DNA from 3 places in the Vibrio scophthalmi genome. Region 1 is predicted to be linked to each of the others. Evidence: predicted binding sites of a transcription regulator. Region 1 holds the regulator's gene; each other region holds the start of a gene.
What was found. The regulator CRP, encoded in region 1, controls carbon source genes, mostly activating them, when cyclic AMP is high. The targets are predictions, from matches to a motif close to TGTGANNNNNNTCACA.
Positions count from the first base shown of each region.

Region 2: RJD38_RS20570 (NupC/NupG family nucleoside CNT transporter) is a predicted target of CRP. The motif match lies at 2,814-2,829, and genes of this name have one in related genera.
Region 3: deoD (purine-nucleoside phosphorylase) is a predicted target of CRP. The motif match lies at 3,332-3,347, and genes of this name have one in related genera.

Region 1 covers NZ_CP134271.1:1,709,484-1,715,698, reverse strand. The annotation lists gene RJD38_RS07825 (ABC transporter ATP-binding protein) at 1-172, shown strand, start outside; gene RJD38_RS07820 (TIGR02444 family protein) at 172-663, shown strand; gene RJD38_RS07815 (hydrolase) at 669-1,643, shown strand; gene RJD38_RS07810 (YheU family protein) at 1,686-1,898, shown strand; gene RJD38_RS07805 (phosphoribulokinase) at 2,093-2,962, shown strand; gene crp (cAMP-activated global transcriptional regulator CRP) at 3,206-3,838, shown strand; gene RJD38_RS07795 (DUF1338 domain-containing protein) at 4,058-4,849, opposite strand; gene astD (succinylglutamate-semialdehyde dehydrogenase) at 4,960-6,215, opposite strand, start outside.
Region 2 covers NZ_CP134272.1:1,261,317-1,267,531, forward strand. The annotation lists gene pepT (peptidase T) at 46-1,275, opposite strand; gene RJD38_RS20570 (NupC/NupG family nucleoside CNT transporter) at 1,476-2,684, opposite strand; gene RJD38_RS20575 (methyl-accepting chemotaxis protein) at 3,275-4,906, shown strand; gene RJD38_RS20580 (PH domain-containing protein) at 5,109-5,474, shown strand; gene RJD38_RS20585 (hypothetical protein) at 5,609-5,830, shown strand; gene RJD38_RS20590 (hypothetical protein) at 6,040-6,201, shown strand.
Region 3 covers NZ_CP134272.1:562,231-568,445, forward strand. The annotation lists gene RJD38_RS17495 (tetratricopeptide repeat protein) at 1-635, opposite strand, end outside; gene RJD38_RS17500 (lactate dehydrogenase) at 759-2,231, opposite strand; gene deoD (purine-nucleoside phosphorylase) at 2,515-3,225, opposite strand; gene RJD38_RS17510 (YbgA family protein) at 3,616-4,566, shown strand; gene RJD38_RS17515 (MerR family transcriptional regulator) at 4,556-5,356, shown strand; gene phrB (deoxyribodipyrimidine photo-lyase) at 5,434-6,215, shown strand, end outside.

The sequences.
Region 1 (6,215 bases):
GGCGGAAGAGCAATTGAGTGATAACTCTCTGTATGATGCCGAAAATAAAGCTAAACTTACTCAAGTACTCGCCCAGCAAGCCAGTGGGAAGTCAGAGCTAGAAGAGACAGAAATGGATTGGATGGCTCTACAAGAGGAGCTTGAAGTGATGGAACAGGAGTTCAATAGCTGATGAATAGAGAGCACGTACCCGTTTCGCTAACACTAGAACGTTTATGGCAATTCAGTTTGCAGTACTACAGTGTCCGTGAAGTGAAGCAGGCGTGCTTAAATTTACAGAATCAGTTCAAAGGCAACGTGAACCTGCTATTGTTACTCAAGTGGCTTGATGAACAACAAGTCACGATTGCAGAGCAGGACTGGCACAAGGTCGAAGAATGCCTTGGTCGTTCAGAAGCATTACTCAATAGCTTTCGGGAGCTAAGACGCAAACTCAAGCAGCCACTGGCCGATACACTCTATCGCGAAGCACTGCAATTTGAGCTGCAGTTGGAAAAACAGCAACAGGCCGACTTGGTCGATTGCGTAAACCAACTCTCATTGCACAATGCGGATGAACAATCGCTTACGCTACGTTACTGTCGTCAGTTGGGTGGAGAACATTTGTACTCCACCTTTGCACACCCTTTTGAACCTGATTTGGATGCAAGAGAAAGCGACTGACGCCTATGACTCATTTTACTGCTGCCAGCGGGATTTCAAACCCGCACCTTCAAACTCTCGCACCACGCTTCATTCGTAAAAAAGCGTTGTTTGAGCCGATTTGGCAAACCCTTGATACCCAAGATGGTGACTTCCTCGATCTAGCATGGAGTGAAGATAGCCAAACAACAGCCGCGCAAGAGAAACCCCTGTTTGTGTTGTTTCATGGACTTGAAGGCTGCTTCTATAGCCCTTATGCCAATGGTCTGATGCATGCCTTTGCCAAAGAAGGCTGGCTATCGGTGATGATGCATTTTCGCGGTTGCAGCGGTAAGCCCAATCGTCTACCACGCGCCTACCATTCAGGTGAAATCGAAGACGCGCGTTTTTTCTTAGAGTACCTCAATCAGCAATACCCTAATCGAGTCAAAGTCGCGGTTGGTATTTCTCTTGGCGGTAATATGCTGGCCAACTATTTAGCCCAGTACGCCGATAATCCGCTCTTGGATGCCGCTTCCATTGTGTCTGCCCCGCTCGATCTATCCGCCTGTTCTGAGCGCATCGAACAAGGCTTTTCTAAGATCTATAAAACCTACCTACTGCGTTCTCTCAAACGTAATGCACTGCGTAAACACCACCTGTTAAAAGGTGAGTTAGGGCTGACTTATCAATCAATCAAACGAGTCACCAAATTGTATGATTTTGATGATTTGATCACCGCACCGCTGCACGGATTTCAAGATGCCGATGATTATTATCAGCGTTGCTCTGGGATTCATCGCCTACAGCAAATCAAATTGCCAACCCAAATCATTCATGCCAAAGATGATCCGTTTATGACCGATGCGGTCATTCCGCATTTTGTCCTACCGGAGAATATTCACTACCGCCTATTTGAAAAAGGCGGACACGTGGGTTTTGTCACTGGCAGTGTCATGAACCCCCGCTTTTGGCTGGAAGAGATGCTCCCCGCTTACTATCAAGCACTAAAAACGGCATAATCGAGCCTCACCGATACAAGGTCATAGAATAAAGAGGTATTTATGATTGTTCCTTGGCAGCAGATCGCACCAGAAACACTGGAGAGCTTGCTTAGAGAGTTTGTTTTACGAGAAGGAACAGACTACGGCGAAATTGAAATCTCAGTACAAGATAAAATTGATCAAGTTAAGCAGCAACTTGAGACAGGAGAAGCGGTCATCGTTTTCTCTGAATTGCATGAAACTGTCGATGTGCAATTACGCCACAAGTTCTAATGGTTCGCTAATAACGAAACCGAACTGAGTCCGCAGTTCTAACCGAGTCTTTCCCACGAAGAAGATGCGAAAAGGTTAAATTATGTTATATTGATGCGTCCAAACTGTAATGCTTTTCGAACTTAACATGCTTGTCATCGACAAAGGTTAAGTTCGAGTAATCACAGGAACGTTATCACTAGACAAGGTTTGTCATGTCAGCAAAGCATCCGATCATTGCCGTCACCGGTTCCTCTGGCGCCGGAACGACCACCACTTCTGAAGCCTTTCGTAAAATGTTCAATATGATGGACATCAAGCCTGCATGGGTGGAAGGCGATAGCTTCCATCGATTTACTCGCCCAGAAATGGATGTAGAAATTCGTAAAGCACGCGAACAAGGTCGTCATATTAGTTACTTCGGCCCGCAAGCTAATGACTTCCCCGGCTTAGCCGACTTCTTCCACCAATATGGCCAAGATGGCAGCGGTAAGATCCGTCGCTATCTACACACCTTCGACGAAGCGGTTCCCTACAATCAAATGCCAGGCACATTTACGCCTTGGCAAGACCTGCCAGAAAACAGTGATGTGCTGTTCTACGAAGGACTGCATGGTGGCGTGGTGAATGGGGATATTAATGTCGCCCAGCATGTCGACTTTTTGATTGGTATGGTACCTATCGTTAACCTTGAGTGGATTCAAAAATTTGTTCGCGATACTCGTGATAGAGGTCACTCCAAAGAAGCGGTGATGGATTCAATCGTGCGTTCGATGGACGATTACCTCAATTACATCACCCCACAGTTTTCACGTACCCATATCAACTTCCAACGTGTGCCAACCGTTGATACTTCAAACCCGCTAGATGCGAAGGGGATTCCAAGCTTAGATGAAAGCTTTGTTGTAATCCGCCTACGTGGTTTTAAAAACGTTGACTATCCCTACCTATTAGCAATGATAGATGGCTCGTTTATGTCGCGTCATAACACCTTAGTTGTGCCTGGCGGTAAAATGAGTTTTGCAATGGAGTTAATCGTCAGACCGATTCTTCAGCAATTAATCGAAACTGGAAAAATTGGCTAAAAATCAGCATTAGAACACGATTACTTTTCATACCGTGATCATGTGCACGTTTTTGCTTAGGAAATAGTCTCTCGGACCCGATTAAAATCAAGAAATCGTTCCGGAAAAAGGATACTATTTGAAACCGAAACACAAGATAGCTTGCAGCACTCATTTAAGTGCTCCTAGCCTAGTTATCCCGATTTCGGGCCCAGCTAAATTATGGAAAGCAGCAAGCGTACCCTGCAGAGGAAGTGAGATATTATGGTTCTAGGTAAACCTCAAACCGATCCAACATTAGAGTGGTTCCTTTCACACTGTCATATTCATAAGTACCCATCAAAAAGCACGCTAATCCACGCGGGCGAAAAAGCAGAAACTTTGTACTACATTGTTAAAGGTTCTGTTGCCGTACTTATTAAAGATGAAGAAGGTAAGGAGATGATCCTTTCTTACCTAAACCAAGGTGATTTCATCGGTGAGCTTGGTCTATTTGAAGAAGATCAAGAGCGTACCGCTTGGGTTCGTGCTAAATCTCCTTGTGAAGTAGCGGAAATCTCGTTCAAAAAATTTCGTCAGTTGATTCAGGTAAACCCTGATATCCTAATGCGTCTGTCTTCACAGATGGCTCGTCGTCTACAAGTGACTAGCCAAAAAGTAGGCGACCTAGCCTTCCTAGACGTAACTGGCCGTATTGCACAAACGCTACTAAACCTAGCGAAACAACCAGATGCAATGACTCACCCAGACGGCATGCAAATCAAGATCACTCGTCAAGAGATCGGTCAGATTGTTGGCTGTTCTCGTGAAACCGTTGGTCGTATCTTGAAGATGCTGGAAGAGCAGAACCTAATCTCTGCTCACGGTAAGACTATCGTTGTTTACGGTACGCGTTAATTCACATTGAATTAAGCAAGATTTATAAAGCCACCTTCGGGTGGCTTTTTCTTTTCGGGAACTTGTCATCCTCAAGAGTGAGGAACGAGCGAGTTGGGGATCTCTCTTTCCACAACGAAAAACAAGATTCCCTACTCGCGCTAACACGCTCTATGGAATGACAAATGTAAGGCTAGTGCTTACAAAGCCTGTTTTAACATCCATCGCAATAACATACTGTTACCCGTTAGTACTCTCAAAGATCTTATCTGCAGAGGCGGCGACGAATCCACGGTATAACTCACCATTGGGCATCGGATAACGCTTGGCAAACTCATAAAAACCACCAGGCAGCAACACCACGCCATCATCAAATTCGACCTGTACTTTATCGGCCATGGTTGATGATTGCTCTAGCAGTACTTCAGGTGAACCTTTGACTTCCCCACCCGCTTGGTTAATGACAAACCCCACTGACGACAGATGATCATTCACCTGTTGAACCTCATCAAACTGCTCAAGTTGATTGACACTGACTGTGAAATGATTCGCGCCATAACCATGAGCCGCCAACCAAGCCGCATATTCACTCTCTTCGGCCAACAATAAATAATCGTTATGGCTCAGTTGCCAAGGTCGACCTGCATATAGAAAGGCTTCACCTTGCATCTCAGTTGGATTCACCTGTTCAACTAGCTTTTGCACAATCTGTTGCAACTGCTCTGAACATTCCTCCACTTTAAGTTGGCTAATGAATACCTTGGGTTGCGTGGTATCAGGGTGCTCATAATGCTTTGCCAGCAATTTTTTACTTTCAAACTGGTAATCCCCCGCCTCTTGATAACCCAGTTCAATAAAAGGTTTCGCCAATACTTCTAACGCGACAGGGGAAAGGTTAAAGGTACGTAGAGCAATATGGTCGTTGATCAATGGCTCGTTGCGTTGCAATAATTTGTGGACGTTTCCAGCTGACGGGCATAAGCGTGCAATATAATCATTCCATAATGATTCAAACAGTCGTTCTGGCGTCATAACGCCTCCTTGGAATTATTTTTGTCTCGATATTCTTGGTAAGGATTATTAGTGTAGTAAAAGAAAAGGCCAGTGGAGCATTTTCTCTGGCCTTTTCGATGGTCGGTTAATTACAGTGATAAGCCCGGGCTCAATGTCTCGGGAAGTTCGGTTTGTTCCCCTTCCACCGAGGCCATCGGATAAGCACAATAATCAGCTGCGTAGTAAGCGCTTGGCCGTAAATTTCCCGACGCTCCTGGCCCGCCAAATGGTGCATCACCGCTCGCGCCGGTTAGCGGTCGATTGCGATTAACGATGCCAGCGCGAATATGTTCCACAAAATAGGCCCACTCACTCTCTTGGGTTGTCACCAATCCTGCTGATAGACCAAAGCGGCTATCATTTGCAAGCTCCACCGCTTGCTCTAAGGTTTGATAACGGATCACTTGCAGGAGTGGTCCAAAGTATTCTTCATCAGGTAGCGATGTAATCTCGCTGACATCAATAATACCCGGTGAGACGAACGCAGCATCACCTGCGGTGGCTTCGACTAAACTCACCCCACCCAATGACTGCAAGTTAGCTTGAGCCGCCAAAATAGCCTGCGCGGCGGCTAAAGATATCTGTGAGCCCATAAAAGGGGCGGGGTCGGCAAATGGCTCATCCATGACGATCTTTTTCGTCGCGCTGAGTAACTTATTCAGCAACACATCACCATTTTCACCACTAGGAAGGTAAAGTCGACGCGCACAAGTACAGCGCTGACCAGCACTAATAAAGGCCGATTGAATAATGGTATACACGGCCGCATCCACATCACCATAGTGAGGTGAGATGACCATCGGGTTATTACCGCCCATTTCCAATGCCAACATCTTGTCCGGTTGTCCGGCAAATTGACGATGGAGCAGATGACCCGTATTCGCACTCCCGGTAAACAACAAGCCATCAATACCTTTAGATTGGGCTAACGCCACTCCGGTCTCTTTCGCGCCTTGAATAAGATTAATCACTCCATCTGGCAGTCCTGCTTTTTGCCATAGTTTGATCATAAACTCCCCCGTCGCCGGAGTTTGCTCAGAAGGCTTAAACACCACCGTATTACCAGCGAGTAACGCTGGGACGATATGACCATTTGGTAAGTGGGCCGGAAAGTTATATGGGCCAAAAACGGCCATCACGCCAAGTGGTTGGTGGCGCAGTACGATTTGATTCCCTGCGGCTTCACGTTTCTTCTCGCCAGTTCGCTCATGGTAAGCACGAATCGAAATAGCGATTTTGCCCGCAACGGCCGCCGCTTCTGTTCGGGTTTCCCATAATGGCTTACCAGTTTCCAGCGAAATCATTTCTGCAATCGACTCGGAATGATGTTTCACTAACTCGGCAA
Region 2 (6,215 bases), on a different replicon from region 1:
ACTCCAGAGTTAAGGGGACTCCTTAATCCTAGAACAATCAGAGAATTATCGGTAATTGAGTGCGGTTTTTTCTGACAACTTCACAATAACGTTAACCGCATCTTGCATGCCTTGTACGGTGATAAATTCATGGATACCATGGAAGTTATAGCCACCGGTAAAGATGTTCGGGCAAGGCAGCCCCATAAACGACAACCGTGCACCATCTGTTCCACCACGGATGGGAGTAATGTTTGGTTTAATATCGCACTCAATCATTGCTTGTTTGGCCAATTCAATGATGTGCGGGTAAGGCTCAACCATTTCCTTCATATTGAAATAGCTGTCAGTGAGTTTCAGTTCCACATGACCTTTATGTAGCTCGGCATTCAATCGATCGACATTACGCTGCATGACAGCTTTACGCTCTTCAAGCCCCGCTCGGTCAAAATCACGGATGATGTAACCAAGCTCACTGCGAGCAACCGACATTTCTGCCGATTTAAGATGATAAAAGCCTTGGTAGCCATCGGTGCTCTCTGGTGTTTCGTCCGCGGGCATCATCATTTGAAAACGTGCCGCAAGATTAATGGAATTGACCATCTTATCTTTCGCCGTGCCCGGATGAACATTGATGCCATGGAAGATCACATCTGCGTTAGTTGCATTGAAGTTTTCATACTCCAACTCACCTACAGGGCCACCATCAATGGTATATGCCCACTCCGCACCAAATTTCTCAACATTAAATAGATCTGCTCCTCGGCCAATCTCTTCATCAGGGGTAAAACCAATGCAAATATCGCCATGGGGAATATGAGGGTTATTTATTAAGTGGGCCATCGCTGTAATGATTTCAGCAATACCAGCTTTATTATCTGCCCCCAATAAGGTGGTACCATCTGTACAGATGATGTCGTGACCATGCAGATTATGCAGTTCAGGGTAATGAATGGGGGAAAGTACTTCATCGCCTTTGCCGAGCGCGATGTCACCGCCTTGGTAATCTTCAACGATTTGCGGTTTTACATTGTAACCCGACGCATCAGGAGCCGTATCCATATGGGCAACAAAGCCAACCGCTGGGACTGAATAGTCAACATTACTCGGTAAGCGCGCCATCAAGTAGCCATTATCGTCGAGTGAGATATTACTCAAACCTAGATCGATCAGTTCCTGCTTTAAAGCTTGAGCAAAGGTATGCTGGCCTTCACTACTTGGGCAACGCAGATTACTAGGGTTAGACTGAGTGTCAAAAGTTACATAACGCAAAAAGCGATCAACCAAATTATTCATGTTCAATACGTTCCAAGAAAAGTTCCCGCATTGATACTACGCCTTCAGCCATGGATGTTTTTGCTGCAAATCATAAATTTCTCATTAACTGTAATCGATACTCTGCTTAACTAGGCGTTAAAAAGAAAATTTCCACTTTGGAGCAAAAATTAGTAAAAAAAACGCCTCATCATAGAAGCGTTTTTCTAAAAACCATCTTTTTATAGCAGAATAAAGATACCCGCTAAGCACGCACTCATTAGGTTAGCTAGAGTGCCTGCAGCAACCGCTTTAAGGCCAAGATTTGCCACTTCAGAGCGACGGTCTGGAGCAATAACACCAATCGAGCCAAGCTGGATTGCAATTGAGCCAATATTGGCAAAGCCACATAGCGCAAAAGTGATGATCACCTGTGAGTGCTCAGAAAGCAGTTGCTTGTGTTCCACAAAATCAATGAACGCAACAAACTCATTCATAATGATCTTTTGACCAATGTAAGAACCAGCCATCAGAACTTCATGCTTTGGAACACCAATTACCCAAGCAAGAGGAGCAAACAAGTAGCCAAAAATACCTTGTAGAGTAATACCTGAAAAGCCAACCAGCTCGCCCATATTCTCTAGACCGGTATTCACCATCGCAATCACTGAAACAAAGGCAATAAGCATGGTACCCACCGCAACCGCGACTTTCATACCATTCATCGCACCACTCGCCAATGCATCAATGACGTTGCTATCTTGCGCTTTGTCCATCTCAATCTGAGTTTGGTCCACAGGAACATCACGCTCAGGCACGATGATCTTTGCCATCATTAAGCTACCTGGAGCGGCCATAAAACTTGCTGCTATCAGATATTTAAGATCGACACCTAGGCCAGCATATCCACCTAAAACACTACCTGCAACTGAAGCCATACCCGCTGACATCACAACAAAAAGTTCCGAGCGTGTCATACGAGACAAGAATGGACGAACTAGAAGAGGAGACTCACCTTGAGAAAGGAAGATGTTGCCCGTTGCAACCAAAGATTCTGCTTTACTTGTACCCAAGAATTTTTGGATACCGCCACCAATAAACTCAATGACCTTTTGCATGATGCCTAAGTAGTAGAGAGCTGAAATAAGCGCGCTAAAGAAGATAATAATAGGAAGGACACGCACAGCAAAAATGAAACCCGACGTCGCTAAATCACCAAATAGGAATTTGATGCCTTCATCTGCGAAGGAGAGCAACCCGGCCACACCACTGCTCATACTGGTTAACGCGGCTTGACCCAGCGGGAAATAGAGAACCAAAGCGGCAAAACCCACTTGCAACAACAGAGCTCGAGAGACTGTTTTCCAGTTAATTGATTTGCGACTTTCTGACAATAGAACCGCACACCCGATCAGAGCGAGAACGCCGATTAAACCAAATAATACATTCACTTTAGATTACCTTTACAAGCATTGAGTTGGTAGCTGGTCCGGTCCGTGGGGTCATTCACCATTCCCTGTGACGGCTTGTAATTGGTAGAGCTGATGCTCTTAACCGGGCGGAAAGTATAAACATCAGTGTGAGATATTCATCACATATTTTTGCGCAAACGTTCAAGCGAACAAATATTAACCACGCAATCGTTTCGTCATTTTGAATGGGAAGCGAATGCAAAACAAAATAGTGAGATGCAAATCCCAATCACCACTCAAAGGGCAATTATTTGCATATTGAAATTAGCTAAATATGACTTCTTTACCTAAGGTTAATGCAGTTAACGTACTCCTTGCGTTCACTACAACGTCAACGGTAAATCATTACAAATATCCACAAGCCTTCATCCCCGCTCAATGCGGGGTTCTTTTTATCGCCTGCAATACTGATAAATCGTTCTTTCGATGGAATTTTTAACTAAAACTCTTGATTGAGTTGAAGCCGATTCCATCTTGCTAATGTACCAATGTAACCCCATAGCAATCGCTATGAAACTTAACGTATAACGAGTGGCAATACGTTAACACTCAGTTACAAGGCTGCCGTTATGAAAAACCTCCCAATCTCTTTCAAAGTGAGTATTCCCCTAATTGCCGTACTCTCTACCCTACTCTTCTCCACCATGTTCTCGATGTTTCAAGCAAACACGCAAAAAGAGTTAAACCGTCAACTCAATGCGAGTGTGTTGCCTGCTTTCACCAATTTAGAAGATGCCTATCGCGATCTTTACCAAGTCATGGTTGCCGCGATGAATATCTATCGCGTCAGTGATCCTGAGCAAATTGCTTATCATACTGAAGAATATTTCGACAATGCCAAGAAAGCGATTCCACGCATGCAATCGGCATTACCACTCTATCAACAAGGGCTATTGAGCGCCGAAACACGCATTAACTACGATACGATGATATCGACCACGGATATCTGGTTAGACTCGTTCAAGCCGATGTTTGATAATCCAGCTCAAGCGGAAGGCTATTTCAATCAAAACGAACAGCAAATTGAAAAACAATTCAAAGTCATTCGCGAAAATCTAGGTTTGATCAAAGACGATATCGAATTACAAAAAGAAGTTTTAATTGAAGAAGTAAATGCTTCAATTTCTAGCTCAAACGTCGCAGTTCAGTTTAGCGCTGCGTTTGCGGTACTGGTTGCCGTTCTCGCCTTCTGGATGAATAGTCGCTTTGTGGTTAATCCAATCAAATCATTACAACTCGCGATGAATGATATTAGCCAAGGCGAAGCGGATCTATCTCAACGTATTGACATTGATACCAAGGATGAGCTTGGCGCACTGGCAAAATCGTTTAATACTTTTGTTTCTCGCATTCACACTACCGTCGAGCAAGTGGTCATTTCATCTAATGCTGTTCGATCTGAAATGGAAAATATCAAGTCAATAACCCATAGCATGGCAAACTTTAGTAGTAGTCAACAACAAGAAAGTGAAATGGTCGCTACAGCCGTTTCGCAAATGCTGGCCACTACAGAGACGGTCAGCGAGCATGCTATCGTCGCAGCCGATTCCAGCCGTGAAGCAAATAAGGAAGCTGAAACCACGAACAACACGATTACCTCTACCGTGAGTTCTATTGAGTCGCTTTCCGCCGATGTCAGCAATGCCAGCAGCGTCATTAATACGCTCGATAGCGACGTAGGTAATATTGTCACCATTCTAGACGTGATTCGTGATATTGCTGAACAAACCAATCTTCTCGCGCTCAATGCCGCTATTGAAGCTGCCCGAGCGGGTGAGCAAGGCCGAGGCTTCGCAGTTGTCGCTGATGAAGTACGATCTCTCGCCAGCCGCACCCAGCAAAGCACTGGTGAAATACAAGCGATGATCGAACGCCTAAAAGACGGTGCAAAGCGCGCAGTCACCGTAATGGATTCTAGCCAGCAAAGCAGTAATGAAACCATTTCTACCGCACAATCTGCCGCCCTCTCCCTTAACACCATTCGCAGTGCAATTGAGAGTATCAACGATATGAACGATCAAATCGCCATTGCAGCGACCGAGCAAGCCAGCGTCGCGAACGAAGTAAATGGGAATATCCATCGTATTGCTGGTAGTAGCCAACAAATGGTTGAAATGGTGAATAGTGCTGACAATGCCTGTGGGAGTCTTGAACAGCAATGTCACCACTTAGATCAATTGGTGGCCGAATTTAAAGTGTAAATACATCTCTATTTTTGAAACAGCAACCTCCACATATTGCTCGGCTATCACGCCGAGCTTTTTCTGTGTACTGCGCTTTGCCATTAAGACTTGCTGCTTGCGTATCAACCAACAAGCCTGCATGGTGTTAGTATAAGTGACCTAACTAAATCTAGATACGAATCCAATATAGAAAACCATTTCAAGTGGGAAGGAGCGACTAATGTTAAAGCCAATGAAACTTGCCGGTTTAACCGAAGAAACAGTCGGCGCAAACCAAAAGCGCTATGGTTTTTTAATTCAAGAAGACGAAACGGTAGAGTTAGAATACAAAACTATTCGTGATCTACTCGTACTCACCAATAAACGGATAATCACTATCGACGTGCAAGGATTACGCGGTAAGAAAGCGAAATTCTTTGTGCTGCCTTACAGCAAAATCAGCGCATTTTCCGTTGAAACCGCAGGGACATTCGATTTGGATTCCGAGTTTAAAATTTGGGCCTCAGGTATCGGCGAGATGGAGTTTTTGTTTGGTAAAGGCACGGACGTGCGCAAAATTGCTCAGCTTTTAAGCTCAGGAGTCTAAATCAACACCGTAATTTCTGCACAAAAAACCATCGCTCACGTCCAAATATTGAGCATTCGTAGATAGACGCAAATGCCACCGACTGATATTTTAAATGGTGTACAATGTTTAACCTCTATTGAATTGGTGGAACTATGCGGATCGCAAATGCTATTTATCAACCACATATTCAACAAGATTTAAAAAATGCCACCGCTTATATCAATGACTCCCTTGATACCAACGGTAGCAAGTTAAGTGCTTCACTGAGCCCACAAAATCAAATTCAAATTCGCAATACAGAAGGTATCGTTGTCAAAACACTTCAAGGTGAAAAAGTTGCGATGAAAATGAACAATATTGATGAGTATGTATAATGATAAAGCCGAATAATCCTCGGCTTTTTTACTTTCCGCAAACCCAGTGGTCAATCGATGTTCGTACTAATACTGACATCCGCCCCAACAAAACAGACATCAATAAAAAATAAATTAGCTACTCATTAGAATCATTTATTTGAAGTTAATCACAAAATAAGTAAAATACCTGCCTGTTAGACAACGACTTGCACAAGAGGCAGAGGAATATGAATTCTACATCACTATCGATAGACGCTTGCAGCAAGACTGCAGAAGAGAGCACAGCAAGCCAACCGACCTCGGTTCTAAGTGAAATCATCACTCTCTCAATTATGTTCTTGGCGACAGCCACAGTCAGTTTGTTACTTACCCTAACTTGGGTACTGTAATCATCTGATTTTCA
Region 3 (6,215 bases), on a different replicon from region 1:
AAATCCCAAATTTCAGCCTGCCATGTGCGGTCATCATGATGTAATAAAGCTTCTTCGGCGCTGTCGAGAATAGAGAGCATGTCAATATAATGACCGATGAGATAGTGGTCCCATGCCAATAAGATACGGGCTTTACCTTCAAGCCAATAGATGCGCATGTTATTGGCCACTTTGACCGATAGTTCATGGGTGGATAACGCTAATTTGTACTCGCCCAATACGCGCCATACATTGCCAAGGCCGATAAGCGATTCAATTTGTATCTCAACTTGGTCAACTAGTGCTGATTGCTCGAGGGATTGAATCCAATATTGCTGGGCTGAGTAGTATTTGGCTTGTCCCCAAAAGTGCAGAGCATGGAGGTGAAGTATTTCTGGTAAGTCGTCATCGTTATCGACTTGGCTCAGTTTGGTGTAGGCTTCGCGGATGGTTTTTAGGCCTTTACGGTAATCCATAAGCGCCCAATAGCAACGGGAAATAATGACGAGACTTTGGACAACACCTCGAGGAAACAAGATCTGATTTGCTCTTGTCGCGCATTGCTCCGCTGCAAGTAACACCTGTTCAGGTTCGCTTTCAATGCGTGATTTGAGCTGTCCAAGCTCAACTTCTAGCAAATGCTGACTCTTATCCAATGAATTAATCCCTTAACCGCTAACTGAACTCATACCTTAGTATTATAAAAATAGCCGCCATTCGTGTGCTAGAAAAAGAGCTATTCGAGCGACGGTTTAATGGCGGACTTCACAGTAATGCAATTATGAGAGAAGTTCTCGCAGTGTCATGGGTGACTGATTGATACCTAAAGCCTGCGCTGCCGTTATGCCATCTTTATTTTGATAGCACAAATTATGCCATGCCCTGAATATATCCAATACAGGAAGTAGTCCTCCAGGGCGCAGTTTGCGACGTGGCTCATTAATAAAACTGTCAAACAAAAGTTGAAACCGTTGTTGGTAAAATGCGGTTTGGCGAATAGAGGCTCGGCGGAGCCAATATTTTGGCTTGTTGTGGCTTCCCGCTAAATAGCAAATCCCTTTTGCCATGTCTCCAGCATGAACAATTGCCCAGCGATCTCGCCACCAACCCATATGCACGATATCAATTTTATCGAGTGGAAATTCTTTGCCCCACTGACCATCTTCATCGACGTACATAAGGTCGATTGTTGCCGCGTGAATACGTGGCAGACTAACACTCAATGCCGCTGATCTCAGCAATGGGTCTTGCGGCAAGTAAATCGCCACTTTTCTTTGGTCGTTACACAGACTTAAAACATGCAGAAAATGCGCATACGAGGTGTATGGTGGACGAATTAGCGCGCCTTTCGATGGGTAATGAAAAGCGGTTAAGTTCCCCATCGGGTCTTCTACATTACCACGGGCAAGAATCGTCTGATATTGTTGATCGATTCGCTCACGCAGATTTCGGGCTGAAGTCGTATTTAGATGATTTGACTCTGAAGTATGATCTCGAGAGACGAAACGCGCAGGACTAGAAAAAGGGTCGTGATCGCAGCTGCCAGTAGGTTCTTCTTGAGCCGAATAGTTCACGTGCTGACTGAGAATGTAGCCAGAATGTGCCTCGCCGGTCGCAATCCAATAGACTCCATTGTTGCTTTTGCTCTGCAAAGGCATGTAGTGGGATGCGAGTTCGTATTGCTCAGCGTGGTTAACCCAACGTGCGTCGAACATCGCCAATTTACGGCGGCAACGGCTGGCAATATGATCGATATGATCATAGAAGGTTTTTGGGTTGATAGTCAGCTTACGACAAATTTCACGGACGGAATAACCCATAAAGAGCAACCCCAATAGGTTCTCTTGAAAGTTGAGTTTATGGTTGGCACCGGACCATTTGTCGACAAAAGTCGATTGGCATACTTTGCAGCGATAACGTTGACGATCACCACTATAACCAAAGGCATGGTAGAGGTGTTTATGACTATGGATGGATAATCCGAAATGCTCACAATCTTTATTGCGACAAGCGGGCAGTCCTTCACAATGTAATTGTCTTAAACGGTGTAATTCATCAAGTACATCTTGATTGTTGAGTAGCGGAGGGAAGGCACCACATTCACGACAAACCATCGCAGGGCGCTTAGGGTTGGCATGTTGGACAACATAACGGTGTGCGTCGCTTAATCCAAAGTTATCGCAGGCCAGTGTTTTACAGAAGTTCAGTTGACATAAGGTGTTGCCATGCTCGTCTGTGACAGCTTCGGGCAATTCAGAACCTTTGTGTGGATGCGATGATGGTTTTATCACGTAACACCTAAAATTAAGGGGGCAAGGCTTTATCCACGACCAAACCTAATCAAGCAAATGACATCCTTCACACTTTATAACACGCCAATGTAATCAATGAAGTAGGATGTACTACAACGACATATTCAACTTAAATGAATAAAGTGAGCAGTCGTTGTTATGCCTCGTTGGGTCAGTTGCTAGATGCCACAATCCCCCCTCGGGTGATTAAAGCAGCCAGTCAGGCACTGGCTGTAAAACAAATTTAGATAGAAATTGCCGTTTCGAGTGCAACTTTCATCATGTCATTGAACGACTTTTGACGTTCTTCCGCGCTCAGTTTCTCTCCGCGAATGATATGGTCTGAAACCGTTAGAATTGTCAGTGCTTTTGCACCAAGATCCGCCGCTACGCCGTAAATACCAGCCGCTTCCATATCAACACCAAGAATGCCTAGCTTTTCCATTTTTGCGAAGATATCGGCTTCAGGCGTGTAGAAAAGATCCGCTGAGAATACGTTGCCCACTTTCACTGGCACATTTTGCGCACGCGCTTGGTTTACCGCCTCTTCAAGTAGGCCATAATCTGCGATCGCAGCGAAATCGTGGTTGTTAAAACGAATGCGGTTTACTTTTGAATCGGTTGATGCGCCCATACCGATAACCACATCCATTAGGTTTACATCATCGCGAACCGCACCACAGCTGCCTACTCGAATCACATTTTTCACACCGTATTCTGCGATCAACTCGTGTACGTAGATGCAGCAAGATGGGATACCCATACCGTGCCCCATCACAGAAACAGGCTTGCCTTTGTATGTGCCGGTGTAACCAAACATGTTTCGCACATCACACACTTGTTTGACGTCATCAAGGAAAGTTTCCGCAATATATTTAGCGCGAAGAGGATCGCCTGGCATCAAAACAGTTTCAGCGAAATCACCAGGTTGAGCATTAATGTGTGGGGTTGCCATAGTCGTTACTCCGATATTTTAGGAAAGTTCAATCTAGTAATTACTAAAAGTGTTGAACCTCAATAAATCTGTTGAGGCAATACTAGCTAGATGTAGCGGGACTCCTTGAGAAGTATGTCACAAAAAGTCGAGCTAATCGGATTAATTTTCCTATTGATAACTAATTGTGTTGAAACTGGTAAGGCAATCGTTTTGCCGAACGATTGCGTCATTCAATTCCTTATTTATTTATCGATAGTATGACATTTCTGTACGAATTTAATTTTTGTACAACAATTGTTTTTATGCTAATACTTATACGTGAAATAATTTTGTATACGCAGTTTGTGTGCATAACTTGTTTGGTGACCTTTGAGATGTAAAGGGCGATTGTTTAAAGAGGGAAAGGGTATGGAACAGGAAATCAAAATCGGTGTTAGTGCCTGTGTACTCGGTGAAACCGTTCGTTTTGACGGTGGACATAAATCGAGTCGATTTGTTACCAAGGAATTGGGTAATCATTTTAGATTCGTTCCCGTTTGCCCTGAAGTTGAATCTGGTATGCCAGTACCAAGGCCGACGATTCGTCTGATTTCAGATAAAGAACGTATTGCCTTGGTTGAAACAAGAGATGCAAGCAAGGATCACACTGACAGCATGTTGGCATTTTCTCGTCGTCGTATAGAACGATTACAAAACGAAGATTTATGCGGCTACGTGGTGTGCGCTAAATCTCCGACATGCGGCATGGAACGAGTAAAAGTGTATGGCAGCAATAGTGCTGAAAAAAGCGGTATTGGTTTGTACACCAAAGAGCTCATGACACGTATGCCTTGGTTGCCAATCGAAGAAGATGGCCGACTTAATGATCCGATATTAAAAGAAAACTTTGTGACTCGGGTGTTCTGCTTACACGACTTTTATCATTCGATGGATGGGGAGCCAAGTGCAGGTAAAATTGTGGCGTTTCATTCTCGTTACAAGCTGACATTGATGGCGCACCATCCGGCCTCTTATAAAGAGCTGGGAAAACTAGTCGCACAAGTTGCAAATTATTCTATTGAAGAGTTTTATCAGCTCTACCGTGTTGGTTTAATGACAGCAATGGCAAATCGCGCCAGTCGAAAAAATAACACTAATGTTTTAATGCATATTCAGGGCTATTTCAAAAAAGCACTAGAAAAAAACGAGAAAGCTGAGCTTTGCCAGGTGATTGACGATTATCGTCTGGGTGTTCTTCCTCTGCTGGCACCGCTAACGCTATTAAAGCATCATATGCAGCGCTTCCCTGATGAATATTTACAAAGTCAGAAATTTTTAAACCCTTACCCACAGGAGTTACGTTTACGCTATGGGCTGTGAAAATAAACTGTACGCAATTCGCGAAGTATCAGAGTTAACCGGGATTAAGCCGGTGACATTGCGCGCATGGCAGCGTCGATACAATATCATTCAACCGCAGCGTACTGAGAAGGGCCATCGCTTATATACCTATGAACATATTGAACAGATCCGAATCATACAAGGGTGGCTGGAAAAAGGCGTTGCGATTGGTAAGGTAAAAGTTTTACTTGATAGCGGGCAAGTTCCTGAATTTCCAACAGGCGCCGCGGATGTAGTGCTAGAAGAAGTGGAAACGACCTTAAGCGCACTTGCTCAACTAAATCGCCATAAAGCGGAAGCGACGTTATCGTTGGTGTTTAAAGAGTATCCATTAGAGATCATTACCACTCGGTATATTCAACCCATCGTTGCCGCGATAGCACAGGTGAAAAAAAGTCAGCAAACATTGCAATCAGGTCTGTTTCAATCGATTTTGTTAGCACGGTTAACGTCAATTTTAGACGCTGAAAACAAGGCGGCTCGCAATGGTAAAGGCTTGGTGGTTAGTTATGATGCTATAGGCTCGACAGCCATGAGGCTATGGGCGTTAAAGTTAGTCGATCGAGGTTACAGTATTAGCTTTATCGAAGGCGTTGACGATATCAGTGGGTTGCAATCTAATACGGGCCTTGAGAATTATGCAATGGTTGCTGTGTTTGCTTCACAAGCGCCTGCTCAAGCACAGCTCACGCCAATACAAGCAATTGCTAACGTGTTGGGCAGTCAGTTTACCACTAGCCCATTAATCACTACGTTAATGAGTGCGTAAGATTGATTTTTTAGGTTGATGAAAGCGGATTAAACGAACATCCAACGGGCAATGGCTGTTGATAAAGGAGTGTTGTGATGCAACTCATGTGGTTTCGCCGTGATCTACGCGTTGAAGATAATACGGCTTTGCAAAGCGCGATTAATACGCAGCAAGCCGTTATTGCGATTTACGTTGCCACGCCCGATAGTTGGCGAAACCATCACCTTAGTCCAATTCAAGCGGATTTGATTTATCGTCGTCTATTTGAGTTACAGCAAGACTTAGCACAACTCAATATTCCCTTGCTATACATGGAAGTTGAAAACTATCAGCAATCTGTTCAGCAAGTGAGTGACTGCGCGCTGCGCTATGGTGCAGAGCGTGTGGTATTTAATCGCGAGTATGAGGTTAATGAACAAGATCGTGATGATTTACTACATAGCCACAGCGCGATTGAAATTCAGGGTTTTGATGATAAGTGTTTGCTGCCTCCTGGCTCCGTACTCAACAAACAAGGTCAGTACTTTAAAGTTTTTACCCCGTTTAAACGTGCCTATTTAGCTCGTTTAACCGAAAATCTACCGCCAGTGGTAAAAACTACCGCAGTACGAGACGATTCGACGAACATATTGGATATCAAGGCGGAGCAGAAAGAGTCGTATCCAGCACTTTTATCGCCGCAAAGTGTTTTCTCTTATCCACGCGAATCGAGTGAGCGATATGTGGTTAACAGCAAAGCGATTCGTCAATTGTTACGTGAGTTTTGCCACGAGCGGGTCGATAACTATCACAACGATCGTGACAAACCAGCGCTAAACGCGACAAGCATGCTTTCACCTTATCTTGCCATTGGCGCTTTGTCGGTTCGACAATGTGT